2 linked regions of the Aquibium oceanicum genome follow. Each later gene encodes a partner of the first gene's protein in a complex. Links are inferred from orthologs where the notes say so. Each region holds a gene or a part of one and is shown on either strand. Other genes may lie near its edges.

Region 1 (5,845 bases):
ATCTGGTGCGCAGTCGCTTCGGGAGGCGGCGTCTGTCCCTCGGCCGGCGTTTCCTCGACCTTGTTCTTGCCGAAGGAAAAGACCTTCTTGATGAATCCGAATGCCATGCGTCCTCGGTCCTAGGCGGCCTGCGCCTGGTCGGATGCCGCGATCAGCTGCGACCCGTCATGGCCCGCGATGCGCACGGGCACGATCTCCCCGGGGCTGCCCCGGTCGAGCTTCACCAGCGTGAAGCCCTCGGTCCGGCCAATGCCTTCGCGTTCGACGAGCACCGACTGGGCGGTGCCACAGAGTGCCTCGATGTGACTTCGATAGGCCCGGTCTCCCGCCGCGCGCAGGTGTGCCGCCCGTTCCTTGACGACGTTTCGAGCGAGTTGCGGCATGCGCGCCGCGGGCGTGCCCTCGCGCGGCGAGAAGGGGAAGACGTGGAGATGCGTCAGCCCGCACTCGTCGACGATCGCCAGGGAGTTCTGAAACATCTCCTCGGTCTCGGTCGGGAAACCGGCGATGATGTCGGCGCCGAAGATCATATCCGGCCGAAGCCGCCGCACGTCCTCGCAGAAACGGATGGAATCGGCACGCAGATGGCGCCGCTTCATGCGCTTCAGGATCATGTCGTCGCCGGCCTGGAGGGACAGATGCAGGTGCGGCATCAGCCGCTTCTCGGTGGCGATCGCTTCCATCAGGTCCTCGTCCGCCTCGATGGAATCGATCGAAGAGAGCCGCAGCCGGCGGAGGTCGGGGACCTGTCGAAGGATGGTCCGCACCAGCCTGCCCAGCTTCGGCTCGCCCGGCAGGTCGGCGCCATAGCTCGTCATGTCGACGCCGGTCAGCACCACCTCCGCATAGCCGTTGCCGGCAAGCCGCTTCACCTGCTCGACGACGGCACCCATCGGCACGGAGCGGGAATTGCCGCGTCCGTAGGGGATGATGCAGAAGGTGCAGCGGTGGTCGCATCCGTTCTGCACCTGGACGAAGGCGCGTGCGCGTCCCTCGATCGCGTCGACCATGTGCGAGGCGGTCTCGGTGACGGACATGATGTCGTTGACGCGCGCCTTCTCGGTGTCGTTCACGCCGAAATCCGGCAAGGCACGATAGTTATGGCGCTTCAACTTCTCCTCGTTGCCGAGCACGAGGTCCACTTCCTCCATGCCCGCGAAGCTCCCCGGATCGGTCTGCGCGGCGCATCCTGTCACGATGATGCGCGCGTGAGGCTGTTCGCGCCGCGCCTTGCGGATCGCCTGGCGCGCCTGGCGCACCGCCTCGGCGGTCACCGCACAAGTGTTGAAGACCACCGCGCCGCCGTTCAGTTCGCCGAGCCCCGCCGCCTCGGCCTCGCGCTTCATCACCTCGGATTCGTAGGTGTTGAGACGGCAGCCGAAGGTGACGACATCGATACCCCTGGTCGCGTCCGCCATCAGGCCGCGCCCTCGATCTCGCGCGCCCAAACACCGGTCCGCGGGTCGAAATTGCCCGAGAACTCCCACTCCGCGGGTCCCGTAAGGATCACGTGGCCGTCGTCGCGCCATTCGACCGTCAGATGCCCGCCGGGCGCCGTGATGTCGACCGTGCGGCCGGTGCGCCCCGTGCGGGCGGCCGACACCGCGGCCGCGCACGCCGCCGAACCGCAGGCCTGCGTCAAGCCCGCGCCACGCTCCCAGGTCCGCATCGTCAGCGAGGACGGCGACGTCACCTGTGCGATCGTGATGTTGGCGCGCTCGGGGAAGATGGGGTGGTTCTCGAGCAGCGGACCGACCCGGTCGAGTTCGTAGGTCCATACGTCGGCATCGACCCAGAAAACGGCATGCGGATTGCCCATCGATACGACCGAGGGCGAATGCAGCACCGGCGCGTCGATCGGTCCGGCCTGCAATTCGATCGCGCGCGTATCGCGAAACTCTTCCGCCAGCGGAATGTCCTTCCAGCCGAAACGAGGCTCGCCGAGATCGACGGAGATGAGTCCGTCTTCGTGTTCCCTGGCATTCAGTATGCCGGCGACCGTCTCGAAGGTGAACGCCTTCGTTCCCGATTCCGCGGCGAGCGCCTGCACGACGCAGCGCATGCCGTTGCCGCAAGCCTGAGCCGAGGAACCGTCCGAATTGAGAATGTCGATGAAGAATGCCGTCCCAGGCGTTCGGGCTTCGTGGATCGCCATGATCTGGTCGAAGCGTGTGACGGGATTGGCGGCGAGAACCAGTGCGGCCGCCGCCGTAACCCGGTCGGCACGACCCCGCATGTCGGCGACGATAATTTCGTTGCCGAGCCCGTTCATCTTCGCAAAGGGCGCGCGGTCAGACATGGCCAGGAACCGGAATACTCGTACTCAGCCGCTATATGGCGGAACTGACAGAGGATTACCAGTCACCAGGGCCGCGTCAGCAGACGTCAGGCGATAGCGATGACGCCGAACAGAACGAGAAGGAAGAGGATCAGAACGATCCCGACCAGAATCTTGGCTCCAGTGAGCGCCGCTCCGGAAACGGAATTGAACCCGAGCAGGCCCGCAACGGCGGCTACCACGAGAAGTATGAGGATCCACTTGATCATAATGAAATATCCCTCGGCAATTTCGTGGCCTTAATGAAACAGGAGGGAATTTGTTCCGAAACGGAAAGATGCGCGGCACGGAGAACGCGACCGGTCGCGGGGAACCGCAAGACCGGTCGCGCTTAGCCGTGGCCGTAGACGAACCGTGGGGCAGGAGGTTCGTCTGACGGCTTTGGCATTCCTGCGCAGGGCGGCAGCGACGCCGGTTCCAGCAGGCGGAACGTGGCTGCCGCGCGACCGGATAACTGCCTGTCGAGGCGGGCCAGGGAGGATGCCCGCTCGCCGTCAGGGCCGCTCGAGGACTGCGCGTCTTTTGTCCGATCGACTTCACTTGCCGATGAGGTTCGCCCAGAGACCTTTCGAGGGCATGTCGCAGGGAGAAACCTTCCGTAACCTCGCCGTTACGTGGCGGAGGCGGGCAGGTCCCAGGTCTCTCCGGGCAACATCGGCCGGAAGCGCTCGCGCGCCACGCCGGCCCGGTCCAGAGCGGCGTGCAGCCGGTCGCGGGGCTCGTCGATCGCCTCGTTCGTGAGCTGAAAGGTCCCCCAGTGGCAGCCCGCCGCGAACTCCGCATTGCAAAGGTGCATGCCTTCGAGCGCTTCGTCCGGATTCTGGTGCTGGCCTTCCATGAACCAGCGCGGCTCGTAGGCGCCGATCGGCAGGATCGCGAGGCGAAATCCGCCGTGCTTCTGCGCCGCGTCCCGGTAGTTGATGCCGCGATGGAAGCCGGTGTCGCCCGCGACGTAGACCTTCCCGGCGGAGGTCTCGACCACGAAGGCCGACCAGAGCGCCATGCGGCGGTCCCCGGTCCCTCGCGCCGACCAGTGGTGCGCGGGCTCGATGTGGACCGTCGCCTTGCCTGAAGGCGCGGTGAGCTCGTGGCTCGCGCCCCAGTCGCCGCAGAAGATCCGCATGCCGGGGACGTCCTTGCGCACGATGGCGTCGTTGCCGAGCGGGGTCACCAGGAGCGGGTCGTGCGCCTGATTGAGCCGCCGAAGCGTGGCGGTGTCGAAATGGTCGTAATGGTTGTGCGACAACAGCACGACGTCGATCGGCGGGAGATCGTCAAAGGCGATGCCGGGTTCATTGACCCTGCGAGGGCCGAGGAACGATACCGGCGACACGCGCTGCGACCAGACCGGATCGGTCAGGATCGAGAGGCCGGCAATCTGGATGAGCAGTGTCGCGTGGCCGACCATCGTCACGCGCAGTGCGCTCTCGTCGGTCAGCGTCTCCGCCTTCGCGCTCGGGAACGGGCTCGGCCAGGACGACGGCCATTTCGCCCGCCCGCCTCCGAACTGCCAGCGCAGCAGGTCCGTGAACGGACGCGGCGGGATGCCTTCGGGATTGAAGAAGATGCGGCCGTCGAAATGATCGCTCGGCGGACCAGAGTAATAGGGATTGTCGTTCTTTGCGCCCGCCGCCAAGGTGCCGCCTCCCGCAATCGTCAAAAGGCTCGCCACGCCGGACCACTTCAGCAACGTCCGTCTGTTCATGGCTTTCACTTAGGCGATCGGACGGCGGTATCAAAGCCCCGCGTCGACGGATCTTGGCGGAATGCGTCGACCGCTCTCAACCGCAGCCCGCGGTTCAAGAAGCCGAGCCAGCACCTCGGGAGCCTTGCGGTCACGGAAGATTGTCCAGATTCGGGCCGGGTATCACCCGCATGAAGACGAAGAACGTATGGCGCCGAATCGAAGGTGGGGGGTTGCCTCGATGCGCGAACAGGCAATATCGCGATGGATACGGGGTCGGTGGCGTGAAATATTTGCGAATCAGATATCATCGACTCAACATTGCCATGTTTCTGGCGATTCACAGGCGCATACGCGCAACTTCCCTGCCGCTCACGGAGGATCAGGATGACGCTTTCGAATGCCGGACGGACGAGAACGGGCCTCGCAGCCCTGATGCTGGGTTCGTTGGCGATCGTCTCCGGCTGTCAGGGCGACCGCATGAGTTCGGTCAGTACGCGGCCTGAGCCGTTGCGCCCGGCCCCGTCCGGGACCGTCGTCGGCAGCCAGCTTCCCCCTCCCTCGGGTCCGACCGATCCCAGCGCCTTCCCGCCAGCACCGACCGTTCCGGGCCAGACCCTTCCGGGGCAGACCGGCACCGACGTCGCCTCGATCGATCCCGCCGCCGGCACCGGGCCGGTCGAACCCGTCGTGCCCGCGGGTGCGGCCGACCTCACCGTCGGCAGCGTGGCCGGCGTCTGGAGCGTCAACGTGGCAGGACAGTCGTGCCGGGTCGCGACGCCGCAGACGAAGTTCGGACAGGGTTATCGCGCCGGGCCCCTGGGCTGTCCGGCTCCCATGGACGGCGTCAAGTCCTGGAACGTGGCGGGCAAGCAGCTCTCGCTCTACGACGAGAGCGGCAATGCGCTGGCGCGCCTCTACTCCTCGGGCGCCGAGCGGTTCGACGGCCAGACCACTTCGGGCCAGCCGATCTCGCTGTCCCGCTAGACGCTCGCACACCACGGTCGCCCGATGCCGCTCCGCGATGGACTGCAGCCCTTTCCGTCGCTCCGCCAGGCTTATCGCAATCGCGTCGACCGCGGAGAGATCAGCCGCGACCCGGCGCAAGAGATGGTCGTGGCGGCGCTCGATCGGCTGATCGAGGAGATTGCGGCGAAGCGGCTCGCCTCCAAATCGAGTTCTCTCGGCTGGCTCTTCGGCCGCAAGCGGCAGGCGAAGGCCGAGGTCAAGGGCCTCTACATCCATGGCGGCGTCGGCCGCGGCAAGACCATGCTGATGGACCTGTTCTTCGAACTGGTCCCGGTAAAACGAAAGCGGCGGGCGCACTTCAACGACTTCATGGCCGATGTGCATGACCGCATCGGCCGGCACCGGGCCGCAGTGAAGGCGGGCGAGGCCAAGGGCGACGATCCGATCCCCCCGGTCGCGCAGGCGCTGGCGGCCGAAGCCTGGGTCCTGTGCTTCGACGAGTTCTCGGTCACCGACATCGCCGATGCCATGATCCTGTCACGCCTGTTCTCCGCGCTCTTCGACGAGGGCGTCGTGCTCGTGGCGACCTCGAACGTGGCGCCTGACGACCTTTACCGCGATGGGTTGAACCGCCCGCTCTTCGAGCCTTTCATCGGCATTCTCAAGCGCCACGCGGACGTCCTGCATCTCGACGCCGATACCGACTACCGGCTGGACAAGCTCAGCCGCGTGCCGGTCTACATGAGTCCCGTGTCCGACGAGACGGAACGTGCCTTCGACGCCGCCTGGGCGGACCTCGTCAACGGATCGGCGGAGCACAGCGAGGAGATCCTCGTGAAGGGCCGGCAGGTGCC
Region 2 (9,054 bases), 290 kb from region 1 along the record:
CCTGTCACTGGTTGGAGCGGACGATCCCTGGTTCCGGCTATCTCCGCTGCGCGGCGACTGCGGTGCGTTCATGGCGCGTGCCGGTCGACATCAATCCGTCGTCTATCGGGCGCCCGACCCGCTCCATGACGACCACTGGCTGTCGTGGAACCGATCCGTCCAGGGTCGGATCCTGGCGTTCCTCGAGGCATCTCGCCGATGAGCTCCGTTGGAGCGCACCAGCGCTACATGCGCATGCCCCATGTCGAGAAGGGCATGGCCGTCGGCCTGTTTGGCGGCTCCTTCAACCCTCCCCACCGCGGCCATGCGCTCGCCGCCGAAATCGCGTTGAGGCGCCTGCGTCTCGACCAGCTCTGGTGGATGGTGACGCCCGGCAATCCGCTGAAGAAGGCGGGCGACCTCGCGCCGCTCGGCGAACGAATCGAGCGCTCCCGGGCGCTCATGCACGATCCGCGTGTGAAAGTCACCGCCTTCGAGGCCGCCTGGCGCATCCGCTACACCGCCGAGACGCTGGCGCTGGTGAAGGCGCGCAATCCCGGCGTTCATTTCGTCTGGGTCATGGGCGCCGACAGCCTGGCGACGTTCCATCGCTGGCAGGACTGGCGGGCGATCGCTTCCACCTTTCCAATCGCGGTGATCGACCGCCCCGGCTCGACGCTGGCGTTCCTTTCCTCGGTCATGGCCAAGACCTTCGCACGCGCCCGCGTCGACGAGGACGAGGCCGCCAAGCTGGCACGCATGCAAGCGCCCGCCTGGACCTTCATCCACGGCCCGCGATCCTCGCTTTCCTCCACCGCGCTGCGCACCGGCGCGTCGCGGGACTGAGCCGGCGAAACGTCGTCCGGTTCGGGACAGTTTCTGCCGCTTTCGTCGCATTCGGCGGCCGGCGAAACCGACATTGTTCCTCACCATGAGCGCCTCCGTCTCCAACGATCAGAACGCCTCCGCCGACGCGCTGCCGGCGCCGCTGACGGCGATCGCCAGCGTCATCCTGTCGTCGGCGCTCGTCGCCGTCGGCAACGGCCTGATGTTCGCCTTCATACCGGTGCGGCTCGGCGCGGAAGGGTTGCCGCCGACCTGGGCAGGCCTCATCCTGACTGGCCTGTCGGCCGGCGGCATGGCCGGATGCTTCCTCACCGGGCGCATGGTCAACCGCGTCGGGCATGCGCGCGCCTTCATGACCTTTTCGGCGCTGATCATCCTGTCCAACGTCGCGGTTGGCGTGACCGTCGATCCCTGGCTGTGGATCGTGGCGCGCGTGCTTTACGGCTTTGCGATATCGGGCCTGTTCATCGTGGCGCAGAGCTGGCTCAACGACGTCGTCGAGAACGACATCCGCGGGCGCGTCACCGCGACCTTCTACATGAGCTACATCGTCGGGCTGGGCATGGGGTCGTTCCTCCTATCCTTCATCGACGCCATGACCAACGCCGCGCCGGTTCTGGCGGTCGCTTTCGCCGCCGTTTCCATCATTCCGGTCGGGCTGACGCGGCTGAGGACGCCGCCGCCGCCGCCGATCGCCTCGATCGCGCTCCGGCGGGCATGGAGCGTCTCGCCGGTCGGACTGGCGGGAATGCTCGCGGTCGGCGGACTGTCGATGATGGTGGCGGGCTTCGCGCCGATCCACGCCACCGCGCTCGGCTTCGGCAAGAACGACGTCGCCCTCCTGCTGCTGGCCATGCCGCTCGGCACGCTGATCGTTCAGCTGCCGCTCGGCTGGCTGTCGGATCGCACCGACCGCCGCTACGTGCTGGTTGCGGCCTCGATCATCGTCGTCGGCGCGGGGTTGCTCGCAACCGGCGCGGACGGTTCCGTCTTCTGGTGGATGATCGTCGTCTACATGGTTTGGAGCGGCGCCACCGAATCGATCTATTCGATCTCCAGCGCCCACGCCAATGACCGCGCCGAGAAGGGCGACCTTGTGGTGCTGGCGAGCACGATGCTGTTCGCCTGGTCGCTGTCGGGTTTCGTCATCCCCGGCATGGCCACAGCGCTTACGGCAATCGTCGGTACCGGCGCCTTCATCGTCATCGCCGTCGTCATCGCGCTCGCTTTCGGAAGCTTCGTGCTGTGGCGGCTGACACAGACGCAGGCGGTGCCGGCGGCCGAGAGCGGAGACTTCGCGCCGCTGTCCGCCCAGACGCCTCCGGCCGCGGAACTCGCCTTCGCGCCGACCGGCGAATCACCCCCTTCTCACGCGGAGGAATAGCCGGCGGCGGAATGTGAAGGCGGCACGTCTTGAAAGTGTTAAGGGACTCTGCCTATCTTTCCTCTGTCGCCCACGATTCATGGCGACGTCGTTGTTCTTGATGCGAAAGGAAAGACACTGAGAACAGCTTTGGTGAAGAAGGCTGAGAATATGCCTTCGCCGGCTGGGTTGAACCGGAATGGTATTGCCCATGCCTTGAAAACCGTCCTTGACTCTCTCGAAGACTCAAAGGCCGAAAACGTCGTCCCGATCGACATCCAGCGCAAATCGAGCATTGCCGATTACATGGTCGTGGCCTCCGGCCGTTCGAACCGCCATGTCTCGGCCGTGGCCGATCATCTGATCAAGGCGCTCAAGGAGTCCGGGCTGGGCACCGCCCGGGTCGAAGGCCTTGCCAGCGCCGACTGGGTGCTGATCGATGCCGGCGACGTGATCGTCCACGTCTTCCGACCGGAAGTCCGCGAGTTCTACAACATCGAAAAGATGTGGCAGGCCCCGGACCTGGAGGACGAGACGGTTCACTGAACCGTTTCGACAAGGCGGAATGAAGATTGCCGTTCATGCCGTGGGCCGGATGAAGGCCGGCCCCGAGCGGGAATTGGCTGATCGCTATCTCGACCGGTTTGCCAAGGCCGGTCCCCCCGTCGGGCTCGAATGGGCCGGGCTGACGGAAATCGCCGAGAGCCGCGCGCAAGGCGCGGCAGAGCGCAAGCGCGACGAGGCACAGCGGCTCGATACGGCATCGGCCGCGGGGACTGCCCTCGTGATTCTCGACGAACGCGGAAAGAACCTGTCGTCCGAAGCGCTCGCTTCGTGGATCGGCGAGCGCCGCGACCAGGGTCAGCGCGACATGCTCTTCGCCATAGGAGGGCCGGACGGCCACGCCGAGGATGCGGTGCGCAAGGCGGCGCTCGTGCTCTCCTTCGGCTCGCTAACCTGGCCGCATCAACTGGCGCGGGTCATGCTGGCGGAACAACTCTACCGGGTCGTGATGATCCTTTCCGGCCACCCCTATCACCGCGCCTGAGCGTTTTTTCTGTCCTCCGGCATCATTTTCGCCAAAAAGGCGACCGACAGAGGACCATGGGGCTTGCAACCGACCCGGTATGGTTGATGCTTCGTTAACTGGCTTGTCCCTACTCTGGAAGAATGGACCTCGCGGCCAAGATGACCCTTTCCGCCTGCCGGCAGCTGCGCCGCGCGATGCATGTCGGCATCGTGTCGTCGGTGCTCGCGCTGGTCGTGGCGCCGGCAGCGGCGGCGCAGGATCCGCACGAACTTACGGAAAAGCGGGAGCAGACCCGGTCGGAATACGAAAGCATCCTGGAAGCAATGACGCTCACCGACGAGCGGCTCGAGGAACTTGCCGACGAAATCGCCACGGTCCGCAAGGACACCACCGCCATCACCGCCGCTCTTGTCCAGACAGCCAAGACCGAGCGCAAACTGGCTGAGGACATTTCGGGGATCGAGGAAAGGCTGGCGGGGCTCGAGGACCAGGAGACGAAGATCAAGCGCTCGCTGCATGCAAGGCGCGGCGTGTTGGCCGAGGTGCTCGGCGCCCTCCAGCGCATGGGCCTCAATCCTCCGCCGGCGATCCTCGTCAAGCCGGAGGACGCGCTGTCGTCCGTCCGCAGCGCCATCGTGCTCGGCGCCGTTGTGCCTGAACTGCGCGGCGAGACCGAGATCCTGATCTCGGACCTGCGCGAACTGGCCTCCCTGCGCATGTCGATCGACGGCGAGAAGGAGCGCCTGCTCGCCACGTTGCGTGATCAGGCGGCCGAAAAGCAGCGGCTCGCACTGCTGCAGGAGGAGAAGCAGCGGCTTCTGCGCGAATCGCAGTCGACGGCCGAGGCGGAGCGGCGCAAGGCCGAGGAACTCGCCGCTCGCGCGGGTTCTCTCAAGGAATTGATCGCCGCGCTCGAGGAGGAGATCACCGCCGTCCGGCAGGCGGCGGAGGAGGCACGGCGCGCCGAGGAGGAACGGGCACGACGCGAGGCGGAAGCGGCCGGAAAGCCCATACCCGAACAGAACCGGCTGGTCGGCGGAATGCCGTTCGACAGCCTTCTGAAGAAGGTTTCGCTGCCCGTTCCCGGCGCGATCGTGCGCCGCTTCGGAGACGGCGACGGGGTCGGCGGGCACATGCTTGGCGACACCGTTCAAACACAATCCGGCTCTATCGTCACCGCACCTGCAGATGGCAGCGTGCTCTATGCCGGACCGTTCCGCTCCTACGGTCAACTCTTGATCCTGGACGCGGGCGACGGCTATCATGTGGTCCTGGCAGGCTTGGGAAGAACAAGCGTCTCGCTCGGTCAGTCCGTCGTTGCCGGAGAGCCGGTGGGTGCAATGGGCGAGGCAAGGCTCACCAGCATGATGGCGTTCGGAAGTACCAACACCAATCCGGAACTGTATGTCGAGTTCCGAAAAGATGGAAAACCCGTCGATCCGTCACCCTGGTGGACGGAACGCAGTTCTGGAAGGACAGGAAATGGTACGTAGGTTGTCGCTTCTTTTTGCCGGCGCCCTGATGGGCGCGACAGCGATGAGCGTCGTTTACGGTTCGCCGAGTACCACGGCCAACGCCGCTGGTTCCGACACCTATCGCCAGCTCGCCATCTTCGGCGACATCTTCGAGCGGGTGCGGGCGCAGTACGTCACGCCGCCGGAAGACAAGATGCTGGTGGAGAGCGCCATCAACGGCATGCTCACCTCGCTCGACCCGCATTCCTCGTACCTCAATCCGGAAGCCGCCAAAGACATGCGGGTCCAGACCAAGGGCGAGTTCGGCGGCCTCGGCATCGAGGTCACGATGGAGAATGAGCTCGTCAAGGTCATCACCCCGATCGACGACACCCCGGCCTCGCGTGCCGGCGTGCTTGCGGGAGACCTGATCTCCGAGATCGACGGCGAGGAAGTCCGGGGCCTCACCCTGTCGGAAGCGGTCGAAAAGATGCGCGGCGGGGTCAACACGCCGATCGAGCTGACCATCCTGCGCGAGGGCGCCACCGACCCGATCCAGATCACTGTCATCCGCGACATCATCAAGGTGAAGGCGGTCAAGTACCGGGTTGAGGAAGACGTCGGCTACATGAAGATCACCTCCTTCACGGAGAAGACCTTCGATGACCTGCGCAGCGCGATCGCTGCCATGAAGAAGGACATCCCGGCCGACAAGCTCAAGGGCTACGTCCTGGATCTGCGGCTGAACCCGGGCGGGCTGCTCGACCAGGCCGTCAGCGTGTCGGATGCCTTCCTCGACCGCGGCGAGATCGTCTCCACCCGCGGACGCGACCCGAAGGACGTGACCCGGTTCGACTCGCGCGCCGGCGACCTGACGGACGGCAAGCCGATCATCGTACTGGTCAACGGTGGCTCGGCGAGCGCCTCGGAGATCGTCGCAGGCGCGCTGCAGGACCATCGCCGCGCCACCGTGCTCGGCACCCGCTCCTTCGGCAAGGGATCCGTCCAGACGATCATCCCGCTGGCCGAAAACGGCGCGCTTCGGCTAACGACGGCGCTCTATTACACGCCGTCGGGCACGTCGATCCAGGGAACGGGCATCATCCCGGACATCAAGGTCGAACAACCCTTGCCGGACGAACTGCTCGGTCGCGACGTGTCGCGCGGCGAATCGGACCTGCGGGGCCACATCAAGGGCGCCGCCGAGGACGACGAGGGTTCGGGCTCCGCCGCCTACGTGCCGCCGGACCCGAAGGACGACGTCCAGCTCTCCTACGCGATGGACCTGCTGCGCGGAAAGAAGACCGACCCGGCATTTCCGCCGAACCCCGACCAGGCGGTTCTGAACCAGTAGTGCCTCACCCTGGCGCCGGTGCTAAGGCCCGGCGCCAGCAAACGTCGCTTGCGCTCCAGGGAAGTCGTTTCCGCCCGTGACCAAGGAACTCGAACGTCCCCTCGGGCAGGAAAGGCGTCGGGAATCCACCAAGCGCGGCTGGGGTTTTCCTCGTCCGTCCCGCATCGGCGGCATGGCGCTTGCAGCCGCCATCGTCGCAGCCGGCGGCTACATAGCGCTCCAGCCTGACCCGTTCCGCACCCCTGCCGTGGAGGCCAGGACCTCCGTTGCAGCCGATGCGGCCGACGCCGAGACCGTCGTCGCGCTCCAGAAGGCGGAAACGCCTCCAGCCGAACCCGCCTCCGCCGCCAGGACACCCGGTCCCTCCATCATCAAGCTCTCGCCCGAATCGGGTGACGCCAAGAACGTCATCGTGATCCGAGATCCCTCCGCCGTCGGACAGGATCTGCGGGTGGCGCATCTGCCCGACAGGGCACTCCTGGAACAATCCGAATCGGGTCCGCTCCCGGTCCGCGCCGCCGATGGCCGCCGGGCGGTGGACGTCTATGCCCGGCCGTGGTCCGGTGCGCGCGGCGCGCGGGTGGCGATCGTCATCGGCGGGCTCGGGCTTTCACAGACGGGCACGCAGGAAGCCATCGAGAAGCTTCCGCCGGAGGTCACGCTCGCCTTCGCGCCGCAGGGTAACAGCATCGGCCGCTGGATGCAGGCCGCGCGCCGCGACGGCCACGAGATCATGATGCAGCTTCCGCTGGAGCCTTTCGATTATCCGCGCGTCAATCCCGGCCGCAACACGTTGACGACCGATGCCGACGAGCAGCAGAACATTTCCAACCTCCACTGGACCCTGTCGCGCACGACCAACTTCATCGGCGTCATGAACTACATGGGCGCCCGCTTCGCCACCGACCGCGCCGCCTTCGCCCCGGTGATGGAAGAGATCGGCGCGCGTGGCCTGCTCTATCTCGACGACGGATCGTCGGCGCGCAGCCTTGCGGGCGAACTCGCCGCCAAGAACAAGGTCCCGTTCGCCCAGGGCGATGCCGTCATCGACGAGGCGCGGGACCGCGGTGCGGTCCTCAAGAAGCTCGACCAGCTCGAGGCGACCGCCCGCGCCAGGGGCTACGCACTCGGGACCGGTTCGGCCTTCGACACTACGGTCGATGCCGTCGCCTCATGGGTCCGCGAAGCCAAGAAGCGGGGGATCGAGATCGTGCCTGTGTCGGCCGTGGCGGTGGACCCCGAGAAAAGGAACTGAGGCATGGCGAAGCGCCCCGTCGATCCGGAGAGCCTGCCCTACCGACCCTGTGTCGGCGTCATGGTGCTCAATCGCGAAGGCCTGGTCTGGGCCGGGCGCCGCATCCACGTCACCGATGGCGAGATGGCGGGTGCCACCAAGCTTTGGCAGATGCCGCAGGGCGGCATCGATACCGGCGAGGAGCCGCTACCGGCGGCCCGGCGCGAGCTCTACGAGGAGACCGGCATGCGCAGCGTTTCGCTGCTCGGCGAGACGCCCGGCTGGATCAACTACGACCTGCCGCCCGATCTCGTCGGCATAGCGCTGAAGGGCAAGTATCGCGGCCAGACACAGAAATGGTTCGCCTTCCGCTTCGAGGGCGACGAGACCGAGATCGCGATCGACGCGCCTCCGGGCGGGCACGAGGCGGAGTTCGACCAGTGGGCCTGGAAGCCGGTCGACGACCTGCCCGACCTCATCGTGCCGTTCAAGCGCAAGGTCTACGACCAGGTCATCGCGGCGTTCCGGCATTTCGCGGCTTGAGCCCGAAGGTGACGCGATGGGCTGGCGCTTCCTTGCCGTGCTAACCAAGGCGCCGGCCGATTTCGTGCGGCGGGTGGGCGAGTAGGGCGCCGGGAGGGCGTGCGTCCTTCGAGGCCCGGCTTCGCCGGGCACCTCAGGATGAGGACGGTGGGGTGCGGGGGCGGTCTGTGGTCCCAGACCAGCAACAATGGAGCCCGATTATAAGCTCCGACGTCTAGGGAGCCCCAAAAGTGAAAGCCTGCTTAGGTAGAGGCAGGTCTAACGCCCTTTTCCTTGTTCATCCGCTCAAGATCTACTTGACGAACCGGAACGACTCGCACTTTCTCTTGGCTGGACCGGCATGGTGTCGGTTCGCGAGACGGAAAAGCCGGGGCTGCAACCCCGGCTCCGTGTCGATTTACGCATGACCTTGGCGGACTTGCGACAAATCAGAACGACGACTGGACAATACGTCTGGTGCTGATTCGCTGTCAAGTCCGCTGAGGTTCCGACATAAGGAACCGTTTATGTCAGTCTTTGTTGTTTCCTTCCGAATTGCAGATGAAACTACCCGGTACGGATCGTACACGCCGATAGATGGGGCTCAGTTAACGAGGCAATTCAAGCTAAGGCGAAGGGACGAAATTATTGGAAGCAGACGACGTCGTTTTTTGCGCTTGAATCCGATGAAAACAACTCCTCAGACTTAGCAAGTTCCATCAATAATAACTCGAAATTTGATCCTGACAAGGATCTACTCCTGGTCACGAATCTCAGCCAGAAAGGGTATAAAGTGTTGGGGCAAAATTCGGACCCGGATATCGATGTAATTATGGGGCTGCGATAGCAAGGAAAGATGCGAGGGTATTCCTATACCTGATAGGAATATCGCAACAACATAAACCAAAGCCGGGCCAACAGGCCCGGCTCTTAACCGCGATGAATGCGCCGTGGCGCTTCAGTCACGCCGGCAGGATCGCGCCTTCCAGCGTGGTCAGCTGACCGAGATACTCTTCCAGCCGCGTGCGCTCATGGTGCTCGGAAGCGTCGGAAAGGTCCTCGCGGGCTTCCTGGATACGACGGGTCAGTTCCTCGCGGTTGAGCTTGTCGACATGCGTGGCCGATTCGGCGAGCAGCGTGCAGCCTTCCGGCAGGATGTCGGCGAAGCCGCCGAACACCACGTAACGGTCGGTCTTGCCGCCTGCCGTGTTCACGGTGACGACGCCCGGCTTGATCGTCGTCATCACCGGCGCATGGTCCGCCATCACGGTC

Evidence for each region.
Region 2: the proteins of dapF (region 1) and BSQ44_RS01420 are in contact, whole or in part, in a solved structure (PDB 5YGU), measured with the Escherichia coli proteins. The link is inferred for Aquibium oceanicum from one-to-one orthologs.

The regions. Positions count from the first base shown.
Region 1 is NZ_CP018171.1:188-6,032, forward strand. Bases 359-3,316 are described here. They hold dapF (diaminopimelate epimerase), read right to left. Parts: upstream 2,300-3,316; coding sequence 1,418-2,299; downstream 359-1,417. Other genes in these bases: mtaB (tRNA (N(6)-L-threonylcarbamoyladenosine(37)-C(2))-methylthiotransferase MtaB), read right to left, coding at 359-1,418; BSQ44_RS00015 (DUF1328 family protein), read right to left, coding at 2,386-2,547; BSQ44_RS00020 (MBL fold metallo-hydrolase), read right to left, coding at 2,949-3,316. In the rest of the region: more of mtaB, read right to left, coding at 120-358; more of BSQ44_RS00020, read right to left, coding at 3,317-4,043; BSQ44_RS00025 (protease inhibitor Inh/omp19 family protein), read left to right, coding at 4,410-5,009; cell division protein ZapE, read left to right, coding at 5,034-5,845. UniProt on the Escherichia coli protein: Involved in the succinylase branch of the L-lysine biosynthesis and in the biosynthesis of the pentapeptide incorporated in the peptidoglycan moiety. Catalyzes the stereoinversion of LL-2,6-diaminopimelate (L,L-DAP) to meso-diaminopimelate (meso-DAP).
Region 2 is NZ_CP018171.1:291,879-300,932, reverse strand. The notes cover bases 6,242-9,043. They hold BSQ44_RS01420 (RNA pyrophosphohydrolase), read left to right. Parts: upstream 6,242-7,284; coding sequence 7,285-7,803; downstream 7,804-9,043. Other genes in these bases: BSQ44_RS01415 (F0F1 ATP synthase subunit epsilon), read right to left, coding at 8,745-9,043; BSQ44_RS01425 (divergent polysaccharide deacetylase family protein), read left to right, coding at 6,242-7,281. Outside these bases: BSQ44_RS01460 (dienelactone hydrolase family protein), read left to right, coding at 1-202; BSQ44_RS01455 (nicotinate-nucleotide adenylyltransferase), read left to right, coding at 199-825; BSQ44_RS01450 (MFS transporter), read left to right, coding at 911-2,209; rsfS (ribosome silencing factor), read left to right, coding at 2,360-2,734; 23S rRNA (pseudouridine(1915)-N(3))-methyltransferase RlmH, read left to right, coding at 2,754-3,236; BSQ44_RS01435 (murein hydrolase activator EnvC family protein), read left to right, coding at 3,359-4,711; BSQ44_RS01430 (S41 family peptidase), read left to right, coding at 4,701-6,026; more of BSQ44_RS01425, read left to right, coding at 6,103-6,241; more of BSQ44_RS01415, read right to left, coding at 9,044-9,054. UniProt on the Escherichia coli protein: Master regulator of 5'-end-dependent mRNA decay.